Regions from separate parts of the Aminobacterium sp. EBM-42 genome, predicted to be linked through region 2. Evidence: predicted binding sites of a transcription regulator. Region 2 holds the regulator's gene; the other holds the start of a gene.
What was found. The regulator HrcA, encoded in region 2, represses chaperone genes, less so after heat shock. The targets are predictions, from matches to a motif close to TTAGCACTCNNTNNNANNGAGTGCTAA.

Region 1 (6,861 bases), on a different contig from region 2:
CTGATGAGGTGGCTCAGAGCGAAGTGGCAAGAAAATTTTATTTAGGAGACAGATTTTCCTGGTAAAGCAAAGGAATTTTTTCAAAATGCTGTTTTTCAAGTATGAGAATCAGTTTTTCAGCAGCGTCCTTAACCTTCTGGGACAAAGATTCACCCAGGTTCTGGCTGAAAGGCTGTATGCCAATATAGATAATTGTAATTTTCTGAGCGATATCTTCAAGAAGCATCCCTAATGGGAGGCCGTGAGTACTAAAAGAAACGTTCTCCACCATATGGAGTGGAATACGACGGACAGATCCCGGCGGAAGATTCATATCTGCAGCGTCAACGATCAAAAGCAGATTTGGGAGGTTCCGTTTTAATGGGGCAATATAATTTTCAGGTATAGTTTCGCAGTCTATGGCAGTGATCGGATGTAGAGCCCTTTTTTTATGCAGCTCTTTTGCGATAAAGGGTCCCACGCCATCATCGCCGAAAAGTGGGTTGCCAATACCCCAAAGTGTTATAGTACCCAAAGAAGCACCTCATTTCTCTTATTATTTCAGGAGGCGTATTATATGTCCTCTCGTGTTTCCCGAATGGTTCGCCATGCCCTGGTCATGATGGTTGGTACATTTGCTAGCAGAATTCTAGGACTAGCCCGAGAAATAGTAACGGCGGCACTTTTTGGAGCGTCAAGCCAGCTTGATGCTTTCTATGTTGCCTATACCCTTGCCAACCTTTCACGGCAAATGCTGGCAGAGGGAGCCCTGTCCGCGGCTTTTGTCCCTGTATTTTCTCAATCCCTGGTTCAAAGAGGGAAAGAAAAGGCATCTCACTTGGCAAGACAGGCTTTATGGATTCTCCTTGTAGCTGGAACAGCTGTCGTTTTCGCGGGCGTTATCCTGTCACCATTTCTTGTTAAAATTATGGCGCCAGGTTTTGACTCTGTCAAAGCTTCACTTGCAATTTCCATGACGCAATGGATGTTCCCTTTTTTAATTCTGGTGTCTTTGGCGGCATTGGCCATGGGTGTTCTAAATAGTCTTGATTCATTCTTTGTACCGGCCATTGCTCCTGCCCTGAGCAATGTGGTATATCTTCTGATTCTCTTTTTCGCTGCGTCGCGGCTAGGAATATGGACCCTCATTATAGCTGTTTTAGCAGGAGGGGTCTGTCAGATGGTGCTTCAATGGGTTTGGAGCGCCTGGAATGGAGTTCTGCTATTACCGGAAAAACCGAATTCAAGAGATCCTGAATTACGGAAAATGATGAAACTTTTTTTCCCTTATGCAGCTGGTCTCTCATTGAATCAGATTAATCCTGTCATCAGCCGCGTATTAGGTTCTTTTCTCCAGGATGGCGCTATTTCTGTGCTGAATTATGCTAACAGAGTGATACAGCTTCCTCTGGGGCTTTTTGTCATTGCCATCTCCCAGGCAGTCCTTCCTGAACTTTCCCGCTGCGCAGTTGGAGATGAAAAGGAATTTCGAGAAACAATGCGAGATGCGGTAAGATTTGCCCTTTTTGTTATTCTTCCAGTGACAATAGGTCTTGTGCTGGTTTCTGATGAAGTAGTTAACCTGTTATTTTATCGAGGGGCTTTTAATGCGTGGGCATGGCACGCTACTGGTATAGCTCTGGCCATGTATGCCTGGGGGCTCCCGGGAATGGCCTGTACGACAGTTTTTCTTCGGGGGCTCTATGCTCAAAGCAACCCAAGATCGGCGTTGCTCGTGACTCTCTCAAGCGTGGTATCCAACGTTGTATTCTGTTTGCTTCTTGTCAAACCTATGGGCTTTGCTGGACTTGCTCTTGCCACTTCCCTGGGGTTCACTTTCTCATCATTTGCAGGAGGGTATCTTCTTGCCCGAAGCATTAATCACCCTCTTGACATTTTAGGCGTAAAATGGACCCTTCGTATTTCCATAGTTTTAGGCGCTATGGCTTTTACAGTGTGGAAGTTTAAATCTCTATGTCCTTATCCAGTAGATGCAGGGTTGCTTTTAAGATGCGGCTGGCTCTTCATAGTCATGCTTCTGGGGGCTTTGATATATATGGGAGGGACACTGGCCTTTCATTTTCATGAGTGGCAATGGCTTAGAGGTGCTCTTAAGCGAAGGGATAAAGAATAGATTAAGGAAGGAGAACATAATGACAAGGAATAAAATGAAACTGGTTTTGCTGGTTTCAATCCTGTTAATGGGGCTGACTGGAACTTTGGGGTGGGCTTCTAACTCTCTGCAAGAGAAGATTGACGAGCGAACAACTGTTATATGGATTGAAGGAACAGCGTTGGGAGATATGGTTATTGGGTCTCGTGCCCAGGCGGCATTTGTATATGTAGATGGCACCCTTTCCCATGCTGTTGCCTCAGATCCCAATGCACCGGAATGGCTGAAATGGCATTCAAACCATTATTCAGATAAAAAACTAAAGAACAGGGCGCTCTTTATCATGCGATACAAAGCCATAAAACGATGGTCTTTTTCTCCAGAAATGATTCGAATCGGTGAGTATAAAGTAACTGACGACGATATACTCACGAGCAAAGATTTCATGGCCGTTGGCGAGCTCCCCCCTGATAGTACGGGGACCTTGGCTTTTTCCGTGCCTGCAAAATATGTTCCCAAGGGCCGGAATATTCTTATTTCATTGGGTGATTTTTCTGGAGAGCTGAATGTTCCAAAGAGGTGACAATGAGTGGAAAGACGATTTTTAACATTAGGGATAGAGAGCAGCTGCGATGATACGGCTGTTTCAATACTAGATGGACAAAGGGATGTTAAGGCTGATTTGATATCAAGCCAGATTAAGGATCATGCTCCCTTCGGCGGTGTAGTTCCGGAATTTGCTTCGAGAAAACATCTTGAGGCGATTCTTCCCTTGGTCGACAGAGCGTTGGAAAATGCGGGAGTTAGCGATCCTGCCCAGGAGCTGTCACTAATTGGAGTAACTGCCGGGCCAGGGCTTATGGGATCTCTTCTTGTAGGGGTTATGACAGCCAAAGCTCTTGCTCAGACATGGCATCTTCCCATATTGGGCGTTAATCATCTTGAAGGGCACCTTTTTGCGAATGTAGTTGCTTCTCCTGATCTGGAACCCCCTTTCATCTGTCTTATTGTTTCTGGCGGGCATACAGAAATAATTTTAGCAGAGGATTTTGGGAACTACAGTCTCTTGGGAGCTACGCGAGATGATGCTGCTGGAGAAGCTTATGATAAAGTAGCCAAACTATTGGGCCTTGGTTATCCTGGAGGCCCTATTATCGATTCTCTTGCCCATAAGGGAAATAGCGAAGCCTTTTCCTTTCCCGTTCCTTTAAGATCAAGTGACGAGATTGCCTTTAGTTTCAGCGGCTTAAAGACAGCGGTACTATGGGCGGTAAAAGATTTGAAAGAAAAAAGTGTTGATCTTCCTATCGCTGATCTTTGCGCTTCTTTTCAGAAAGCGGCAGTGGAGGCTTTGATGACGAAAGTGGAACGAGCCGTCGAAGTGACGGGCATACGAAAAGTTGCTATATCAGGGGGAGTAGCTGCCAATCGAGGATTACGAAACGCTTTACAGAGAAAGAAAGACTGGAATGTGTTTATTCCACCAGCAATAAGGTGTACGGACAATGGGGTAATGATAGCAGCTGCTGCATATAACGGGTATAAAAGAGGCCTTATTTCCGACCTTTTTTTAACCCCCAATCCTTCATGGCCGCTGGTTTAGCGCTTATTAAAATTAAAAAAGTAAGAAAAAGATAGAAATTAAGAGTTAATAGGATAATATCATGAATAAACATGGCTAAACGCTTCTAGTTATCCTTGAGATTCAAAAGTAGGGCAATTAATATCTAAGCCGTTCGGTTAGCACTCAATGACAAGGAGTGCTAATATACGAGACAGGATATTATTATAGGGAGGGATTTTCGAATGAATTTAAAACCGCTTGGTGATCGTCTCGTGGTGAAGGTCATCAATCAGGAGGAAAAGACAAGGGGAGGAATTGTTCTTCCAGACACTGCAAAAGAGAAACCTCAAGAGGGAGAAGTTGTAGCAGTTGGCACAGGAAAAGTTTTAGAAAACGGCCAGAAGCTTCCTCTTGAAGTTAAGGTTGGCGACCGCATCATTTTCAGCAAATATGCTGGAACTGAAGTGAAGCTTGACGGAGACGAATACATCATCTTCAGCGAACGCGATGTGCTTGCGATTGTTGAAAAGTAAGAGACGAGAATTAGATCTTTAAGGGAGGAATACAAAAATGCCGAAGATCCTAACTTTTAGTGAAGAAGCCCGCCACGCCATGCTGCGTGGTATTGATAAAGTTGCTGATACAGTGGGGGTTACCCTTGGGCCCAAAGGACGGAACGTTGTCCTTGAGAAGAAGTTTGGCTCACCCACGATTACAAATGATGGTGTTACCATCGCAAAAGAGATCGATCTTGAAGATTCTTTTGAAAATACAGGCGCTCAGCTTGTTAAAGAAGTAGCTTCTAAAACAAACGATGTTGCTGGAGACGGAACTACTACCGCTACAGTTCTTGCCAGGGCCATCATTCGCGAAGGCATGAAGAACGTTGCTGCTGGTGCCAATGGGATGCTTATGAGACAGGGCATAGAGAAAGCCATCGACTTTGTGGTGGATGAATTGAAAAAAATGGCTATTCCCGTTAAGAACCGTGATAAGATTGCCCAGGTCGCCGCAATTTCCGCTAACGATTCCGGCATAGGCCAGCTTATAGCAGAAGCCATGGAAAAAGTCGGACAGGATGGCGTTATCACTGTTGAAGACAGCCAGACTGTTGGAACAACTCTTGAAATGGTCGAGGGACTTCAGTTCGATAAAGGCTATATCAGCCCTTACATGGTGACAGATCCTGAGAGAATGGAAGTCGCTCTTGATGATGCATATATCCTTATTCACGATGGAAAGATCAGCAATATAAAAGACCTTCTCCCAGTGCTTGAAAAAGTAGTGCAGACTGGTAAACCTCTTCTGATTATTGCTGAGGATGTGGAGGGAGAAGCTCTCGCCACCCTTGTAGTTAACAAACTGAGGGGCGTTATGCAGGTCGCTGCAGTGAAGGCCCCTGGTTTTGGTGAACGCCGCAAAGCCATGCTTAGCGATATCGCCATTGTAACTGGTGGTCAGGTTGTGAGTGAAGATGTAGGCATTAAGCTTGATAGCGCTGACATTTCCATGCTTGGTAAAGCAAAGAAAATCCGTGTTACCAAAGAAGAGACGACCATCGTTGAGGGTTCTGGTAATCCAGACGAGATCCGCAAACGGGCAGCCCAGATCAAACGCGAACTTGAAGACTCTACGTCCGATTACGATAGAGAAAAACTACAGGAACGCCTTGCCAAGCTCGTTGGCGGCGTGGCCGTTATACAGGTGGGGTCCGCTACCGAAACTGAGCAGAAAGAACTGAAGCACCGCATAGAAGATGCACTTAATGCTACAAGGGCTGCAGTAGAGGAGGGTATTGTAGCGGGTGGCGGCGTAGCCATAATCAACTGCATTGCCTCCCTCGAGAAATTCCTCGAGAACTTTAATGGTGATGTAAAAACAGGTGGAACTATTGTTCTGAGTTCCCTTTCGTCTCCCCTGCACCTTATCGCCCAAAACGCAGGATTCCAGGGCGATGTCATTGTTGAGAAAGTCCGCGGCTTAAGAGCTGGGAATGGTCTTGATGCGTCTACTGGCGAATATGTAGATATGATTGAAGCCGGAATAATAGACCCCGTTAAAGTTACGCGGAGCGCTTTGCAGAATGCTGGCTCCATAGCAGCCATGGTTCTGACTACTGAAGCTATTGTTGCCGATAAGCCGGAACCCAAGGGTGCAAGTCCCATGCCTGGCGGCCCCGGAATGGGCGGCATGGAAGGCATGTACTAGAATTTGTTATAAAGATGGAAGCCCCCACTTTGTGGGGGCTTTTTCTTTTACACTTCTTCCCTTTCTGGTAATATAATTCATATAACGTATTTACCTTGAGAATTTAGTTCTTTTTCGGAGGAATGCAAATGGATAATATCATAATTCTGGACTGTGGCTCTCAGTTCACTCAATTGATTGCCAGGAGGATCAGGGAACTGAAAGTACATAGCGAAATTATCCCTTGGGATGTATGCATAGATGATATTCGCCAACGCAAGCCACGTGGCATTATCATATCTGGCGGGCCCCAGAGTGTCATGGACGAAGATAGTCCAACGGTTCCTATGGAGCTTTTTGAATTTGGAGTCCCCATATTAGGGGTTTGCTATGGAATGCAGCTGATTGCGAAACTTTTCGGTGGGCAGATCGAGTCTGGTTCGAGCCGAGAGTATGGCAGGACCGCCATCTCATTGAAAGATTTAAATTCTTTGCTCTTCAAAAGTGCTCCTGGAACTTTTGAGGTGTGGATGAGCCATTGAGACCATATTGCTAAACTTCCTGATGGAGCACTGCTTTTGGCAGAAACAGATGGCGGCGTTCCTGCAGCCTTTGCTATAGAAGAAAAGGGCATTTGGGGACTGCAATTCCACCCAGAAGTAGCACATACACAAAACGGGATCACGATCCTGTCCAATTTCCTTTTTAACATTTGTGGCTGCACTGGCGATTGGGATCTTGGAAGCTGGATCGATATGATGGTAAAAGATGTACAGCAGAAGACAGAAAACGCCAGGGTCATATGCGGTCTTTCAGGGGGTGTTGATTCTACTGTTGCAGCTGTCCTTACATCAAAGGCTATTGGCGATCGCCTTGAATGTATCTTCGTGAACAATGGATTGTTAAGACATCGTGAGGCGGAGCGGGTTCTTGAAAAGTACAAACAGCTTGATCTAAATGTACACTATGTGGATGCCAGTAACCGTTTTCTTGACGCATTAAAAGGAGTTATTGATCC
Region 2 (6,861 bases):
CCTCTAAGTCTGGGCATTCCTTTGCCGCGAATACGGAAGACTTTTCCTGGCTGGGTTCCCGAAGGAACCTCCAATTCCTCTACCCCATCTATCAACGTTTCCAGGCGAATCATCCCTCCCAGGGCTGCCGTTGGAAAAGCAATGGCCTCTTTCTTATGAAGATCTGACCCGTCTCTCTTAAAGACGGGATGGTCTTCTATGTTAACGACAAGATAAAGATCCCCTGGCGGACCGCCGTTAATGCCAGCCTCGCCTTCACCATGGATGCGCAACCTTGTGCCAACGTCCACACCGGCTGGAATTTTCACTTTAACACGATGGAGGTTCCGCGTCCGTCCCTGGCCGTTACAAGAAGAACACTTATTCCTGATAAATTGGCCAGACCCGCCACATTCAGGACAGGGAGAAACAGAAACAAACTGCCCAAAAGGAGTTTGCTGGCGAATTTCCACCTGGCCCGTACCTCCACAGCGTGAACATCTCTCTGGCGACGTCCCCGGTTCCGCGCCGCTTCCGTTACACCGAGCGCAATTATCCCACCGGGGGATCTCCACTTCATGATCTAGCCCAAGAGCAGCGTCTTTAAGACTGATTGTAACTCTCATTTCAAGATCCGCGCCTTGGCGGGGTGCTCGGGGATCGGCTCGGCGCCGCCCCATTCCCCCACCGAATATATTTTCAAAGAGATCTCCGAAAACATCCCCCATTCCGCCAAAACCATCGAAGGGACTACCGCCTGGAGGCATATCGCCCACAGTACCAAACTGATCATACTGGGCACGCTTCTGAGCGTCGCTTAAGACCTCATAGGCCATATTAATCTTCTTGAATTTCTCCTCAGCATCGGCATTACCTGGATTTGCATCAGGGTGATATTTCCGAACAAGCTGACGATAGGCCTTTTTAATATCAGCTGACGAGGCATCCCGGGGAACGCCAAGTATTTCGTATAGATCTTCCTGCGTACCGGGAGATGGCACTTCAAATCACCCCTTACGCCTGACCCTGATCGCTGAACTCTGCGTCTACGGTCTCTCCGGCGCCTGAAGCTTCCTGAGTTCCTTCTCCTTCGGCACTGGAGGAGGCATTTGCCTGGCTATACAACCGCTCAGAAAACTCCTGAATTTCTTTTATCAAGGTTTCCTTGGCAGCTTTCATCTTCTCCAGATCGCCGCTTTCAAGAGCTTTCTTTATCTCTTCAACAGCTGTATTGATCTTGCCCTTCTCTTCAGCTGAGATTTTGTCGCCATGATCCCGGATAAGTTTTTCTGCCTGATATATTATGCCGTCTGCCTCATTTTTGAGTTCAGCTGCTTCTATTCTCTCCCTATCTTCACTTTCGTGCTCTTCTGCCTGGCTTTTCATCTTCTCTATTTCTTCATCAGAAAGCCGTGAAGACTGAATGGTGATCCGCTGCTCCTTGCCTGTGCCTTTATCTTTTGCTGAAACGTTAAGAATTCCGTTTGTATCGATATTGAAAGTCACTTCTATCTGGGGAACGCCCCGAGGAGCTGCCGGAATCCCGTCGAGCACAAAGCTTCCAAGTTTTACATTATCTGCCGCCATAGGGCGCTCTCCCTGCAATACCAAGATCTCTACCTGGTTCTGATTATCAGCCGCAGTGGTAAAGACCTGGCTCCGTGATGTAGGGATGGCTGTATTTCGTTCGATGATCTTGGTAAACACACCGCCAAGGGTCTCGAGACCTAAAGAGAGAGGGGTTACGTCCACGAGAACTATATCATGATGGTCTCCCGTCATAATAGCACCCTGAAGAGCGGCGCCAGCCGCAACGCATTCGTCTGGATTGATGCCTTTCGTGGGTTCTTTGCCAAGAAGATCCTTAATTTTCTTCTGCACCATGGGCATTCTGGTGGAACCGCCAACGAGCAATATCTTATCCAAATCCTTTGCGGAAAGGCCTGAATCGCTCAATACCCGATTTACAGGACCTTCCACCCTGGCCATAAGGTCCTGAGTCAGCTCTTCGAACTTGGCCCGGGAAAGGGACATTTCGAGATGTTTAGGCCCAGTTTCATTTGCCGTAATAAAGGGCAGGGATATGGTAGTTTCCGGCATGGAGGAAAGTTCTACCTTGGCCTTCTCCGCCGCTTCTCGCAAGCGCTGCAGCGCCATGCGGTCATTCTTCAGGTCAATGCCTTCCAGTTTCTTGAATTCAGCGACCATCCACCCTACGATACGACTATCCCAATCGTCGCCGCCCAACATATTGTCGCCGGAGGTGGCAAGCACTTCGCACACGCCCTCACCTACGTCAAGAATGGATACATCAAAGGTTCCGCCGCCCAGGTCAAAAACAAGCAGCTTGCTTTCTCCCTGCTTTGAATCTCCATAGGCAAGGCTTGCCGCGGTGGGTTCATTGATAATCCGAAGCACTTCAAGTCCGGCAATGGTACCGGCATCCTTCGTCGCCTGGCGCTGAGCATCGGTAAAATAAGCCGGAACCGTTATAACTGCCTTTGTCACAGGTTCGCCAATATAATCCTCAGCATCCCGTTTCAATTTCTGCAGTATCATGGCAGAAATCTCCTGTGGAGTGTAGGCTTTGCCGTCAATCTGAACTGTTTTTTCACTTCCCATGTCCCTTTTAATAGAAAGGATGGTGCGATCCGCATTAACGATGGTCTGCCGTTTGGCCAGCTGACCAACGAGCCGTTCCCCATCCTTAGTGAAAGCTACCACTGAGGGCGTTGTTCGCGCCCCCTCCGCATTCGATATAATAGTTATGTTATCTCCTTCTTTAACAGCTATACAGCTGTTGGTCGTTCCTAGGTCTATTCCCACTACCTTTGACATACATATCACCTCTAGAAAAGAGTATAATTCTCTGCGAAATTCTTAATTGAGCTCTATACTAAGCATCTTGATTCGCTTCTTTGTTTCCTCTATATTTGCCAACCTTAACTCTGGAGGCTCGAATCACCTTGTCGGCCATTCTGTAGCCTTTCTGAAGTTCCAATATAACAATCCCATCTTTTTCAGGATCTTCCACATCCTCTATTCCTACGGCCTCGTGGCAAGCCGGAGAAAAAACTTCTCCCTCTGTAGGGATCTCAGAAACCCCAACACTCTCAAGCACCGATAGGAATTGGCGGCGAACCATAGCAACTCCCGTTCGAATATCCTGTTCCTCAGTTTTCTCTGACTGGCTCAAAGCCCTGTCGAGGTTATCGAGAACTGGCAAAAGCAGCAAAACAATCCGCTCTCCAGCCAAACGAATGTACCGTTCCTTTTCTCTATCCACTCTATTTTTGAAGTTATGGAAATCGGCTCTGGCTGAGGCGGCAGCAGTTCTCAATGCTTCATTCTCACTTTTAAGCTCTTCTATAACTTTTTCCATTTCTTCTTTTTCCCTTGTTACAATTTCAAGGATCTTTTCTTGAGGAAGCTCTGCAGTCTCTACCTTTTCTACTGCCTCTTCCATAGGAGAATCCTGAGCCTGAAAATCCTTATCTCCAGGGGTCATAGAACACAAACCTCCTTATTTTATGAATTCGTATCGTCTTCTTCAATATCTGCCATCATCGCTTCAAGAACAGCAATGGTTTTTTCATAATCCATTCTCATGGGGCCAATAATGCCCAAAACAGTTTTGCGCCCTCTCTTGCGGGACGGAACCATAAGAACAGAACAATTTTGCATGCCGACTTCCAGGTTTTCGTCCCCGATAGTCACGCAGACTTCTCCGCCAACTGAGCATCGCCCCACCATTTCAACGAGGGACGACTCTTCCTCGAGAAGGGATATCACGGCCTGAAGTTTGCTGACATCCTGAAAATCCGGCAAGCTTAAAATATGCTGAGCGCCGCCAGTAAAGAGCTTGTAATTATATTTTTGTAATAAGGCGTCCATCTGAAGGATTGCGGCACGGCATGCACTGGAAAGCTTTTCAAGCCCCTCGAGTACGTAAGAGTACAACACTTCGCGGACTTCTGACCACGGATGCCCCACAGCTACCATGTTAATCCGCCTAGCCAGCTCATCCAGAGAATCCTGTGAGAGTTCGCAAGGTAACGTTACCGTATTATGGTGGACAAGCCCGCCTTCGAGAATAAGTATGACCAAAACGGCATTGCCACCAAGACACAAAAAATCAACCCTCTGTATCTCCACTTCGTGAAGGGAAGAAATAGCAGCCACTCCCACATAATTTGTAACACGACCGAGAAGTTGAGAGGCATATGAAAGAAGGGATTCTATCCCCTGCTTCTGATCGCTTATGCCATTCCGCCAGTGTTCAAATCCTATTGGGGGAACCCTTCTTCTATGTAATATGGAATCAACGTAAAGGCGATAGGCCCTGGATGTAGGAAGACGCCCTGCAGAAGTATGAGGCTGATAGAAGTACCCCATCTGCTCAAGATCGTACATTTCATTACGAACAGTAGCGGCACTGCACCCTCTCAGATATTTACGGGCAATAGTTCTGGAACCAGCAGGCTCTCCAGTCTGGATATACTCATATACAACGGCTAGAACAATCTCGAGTTGCCGCTCGGTAAGCATGAATCTCCCCTCCTTTTGAGGGTGTATTAGCACTCTGTGTCAATGAGTGCTAGCCTCACTATTTACAAAAGGTAGATTATCAACCCTTAGAAGTATTGTCAAGACTGGTCAACCTTTTTGTTCTTCCTTCAATTTTCTGTTATAAAGGTTGACATAGATAACAATAAGGAGGCTTTATGATGGCTACCCAATATAAACATACGACAATTCTTTTAGCCCGGCACGGAGAATGCCAAGGGAACAGAGAGGAACGATTCAGGGGTCGGATCGACTACCCACTGAATGAACGGGGGCTGGAACAGGCAAGAGATCTTGGGAAAGCCATCATCCCCTTCTCCCCTTCGGCTATATATTCGAGTCCGCTATTGAGGGCACGGCAGACAGCCTCTGAAATAGCTGACGCCTGCAGCAAGAATGAAGTTATGATTCATGAAGGGCTCAACAATATATATTTTAGCAGCTGGGAAGGACGTCTCAAATCAGAGATTGCTTTTGAATACTCCCATGAATGGAATATATGGTTGACCAGCCCTGAAAGGCTTGCCCTGCCTGGGGCCGAAACACTCATTGAGATACAGCAGCGATCTTTTGCTGCTCTAAAGGAACTTGTGGTAAAACATGAAGGAACAACCTTTGTCCTCGTTTCCCACCGCACTGTTCTTAAACCCCTTATCGCCGCTTGTCTGGGAATACCTGTACCCTATTTCTGGAAAATACATATGGACACCGCTTCATACAGCGTCCTTATCTATGACCCTAAACGAGGATACGGCCTTTTCTGTTTAAATCAGACATCCCATCTAAAGAAGGTTGTCACCGAGTGGATTTAACCTTTTTCTTGACCTCCTCATCAAGAGGACTTATTATCTTTGTGCTTCACCTTCTTTAAAAATATTCTGAGAAAGGGATCTGTGCATTGGCTACATACGAATTAAAGATACTTAATAGCGACGATCTTTTATCATTAATAGCAAAGATCGGAGCTGACCCCCGATCCGCGGCGTACTTTTTGCCCAAAAGGGAAGTTCTTTCCTTTTGGATCCCCCAGGTCGATTTTCGCGCAGCCGCCTATTTAAAGCAGGAAATGCTCGCCCGAGGGGGCGATGCTATAGTGCACCGCAACGTTATTGATGGAAGAACGAAGAGAAGCGACGTTCTGTTAATTGGAACAGAAGGCCAGTACAAGGCTATCTTCCCCAAGCTGGAAGCCATGTCATGCTGGGGACTTGATACACTGCGCAAAGCCCTTTATGCCGCCTTTCGGAAAAGCCATATTGCCGCGTGGGACATTACCCTGCCAGGCGGCCGCACCCTTGGTCTCGGCAAAGGGAAAACGAAGATCATGGGCATCCTTAACATAACTCCGGATTCCTTTTACTCAGACAGCCGGCTTTTCACTGCCGACATAGAAGAGATTCTTATAAGGGCTCAAAAAATGATCGACGCGGGCGCCCATATCCTCGACATAGGGGCAGAGTCTACCCGACCCGGATCCGAACCAATTTCAGAAACAGAAGAAAAAGGCCGTCTGCTCCCAGTACTTCGAGCTCTTAGAAAAAAATTTCCTGAACAGGTTATCTCTGTAGACACGTATAAAGGGAATATCGCAAGGGTCGCAGCAGAGAATGGAGCAGATATCATTAATGATATATCAGGGTTTACCCTCGACAGCGACATGCTTCAGGCAGTTGCCGAAACAGGGCTTCCCTATGTGTTGTCCCATATCCAAGGCACACCCCAAACCATGCAGTCAAATCCTTTTTACAACAATGTCGTTGAAGAATCCATTGATTATTTTGAAAAGAAACTCCAAGAACTGGAAAATGTGGGGGTTTCGGCAGATCGCGTTATAATTGACCCTGGGATCGGATTTGGGAAACGTTTACAGGACAATCTCCGTATCCTTAAGTCTATCCAATCCTTTCGAAGTCTTGGGCGCCCACTTCTTATAGGTCATTCAAGGAAAGGATTTATCAAGAACATCCTTAATAAAGAAAACCCTGAGTCACGCCTTTATGGGACCATGGCCGTTTCTGCCTATTGTGCTGGAGAAAAGGTTGAACTTGTGCGGGTTCATGACGTAGAGGCAAGCCATGACGTTTTAGAAGTGATCGATGCCATAAGGGAGGCAGAATTGTGATGCGCCTAGCGCTAGGTATTGGAAGCAACGTCGGCGACCGAATGAATAACTTGAGGAAAGCAGTACAGCTTCTCAAGGAAAAGGGCGTTGTCATCATTGCTAAAAGTGACATTTTTGAAACGGCGCCTATGGGAGTGACAGATCAACCCCGTTTTTTAAACGCCTGTATCGTTGTTGATACAAAATTTGATCTT

Region 1: a site for HrcA is predicted at 3,833-3,859, ahead of groES (co-chaperone GroES). Genes of this name have one in related genera too.

What each region holds. Positions count from the first base shown of each region.
Region 1 is NZ_MPPC01000017.1:92,190-99,050, forward strand. It holds gene lptB (LPS export ABC transporter ATP-binding protein) at 1-65, shown strand, start outside; gene BUC50_RS05160 (hydrogenase 3 maturation endopeptidase HyCI) at 38-514, opposite strand; gene murJ (murein biosynthesis integral membrane protein MurJ) at 557-2,113, shown strand; gene BUC50_RS05170 (hypothetical protein) at 2,133-2,675, shown strand; gene tsaD (tRNA (adenosine(37)-N6)-threonylcarbamoyltransferase complex transferase subunit TsaD) at 2,682-3,695, shown strand; gene groES (co-chaperone GroES) at 3,899-4,189, shown strand; gene groL (chaperonin GroEL) at 4,227-5,864, shown strand; partial or broken gene guaA (glutamine-hydrolyzing GMP synthase) at 5,993-6,861, shown strand, end outside.
Region 2 is NZ_MPPC01000025.1:38,628-45,488, forward strand. It holds gene dnaJ (molecular chaperone DnaJ) at 1-980, opposite strand, end outside; gene dnaK (molecular chaperone DnaK) at 994-2,817, opposite strand; gene BUC50_RS07545 (nucleotide exchange factor GrpE) at 2,876-3,487, opposite strand; gene hrcA (heat-inducible transcriptional repressor HrcA) at 3,508-4,527, opposite strand; gene BUC50_RS07555 (histidine phosphatase family protein) at 4,707-5,357, shown strand; gene folP (dihydropteroate synthase) at 5,444-6,667, shown strand; gene folK (2-amino-4-hydroxy-6-hydroxymethyldihydropteridine diphosphokinase) at 6,667-6,861, shown strand, end outside.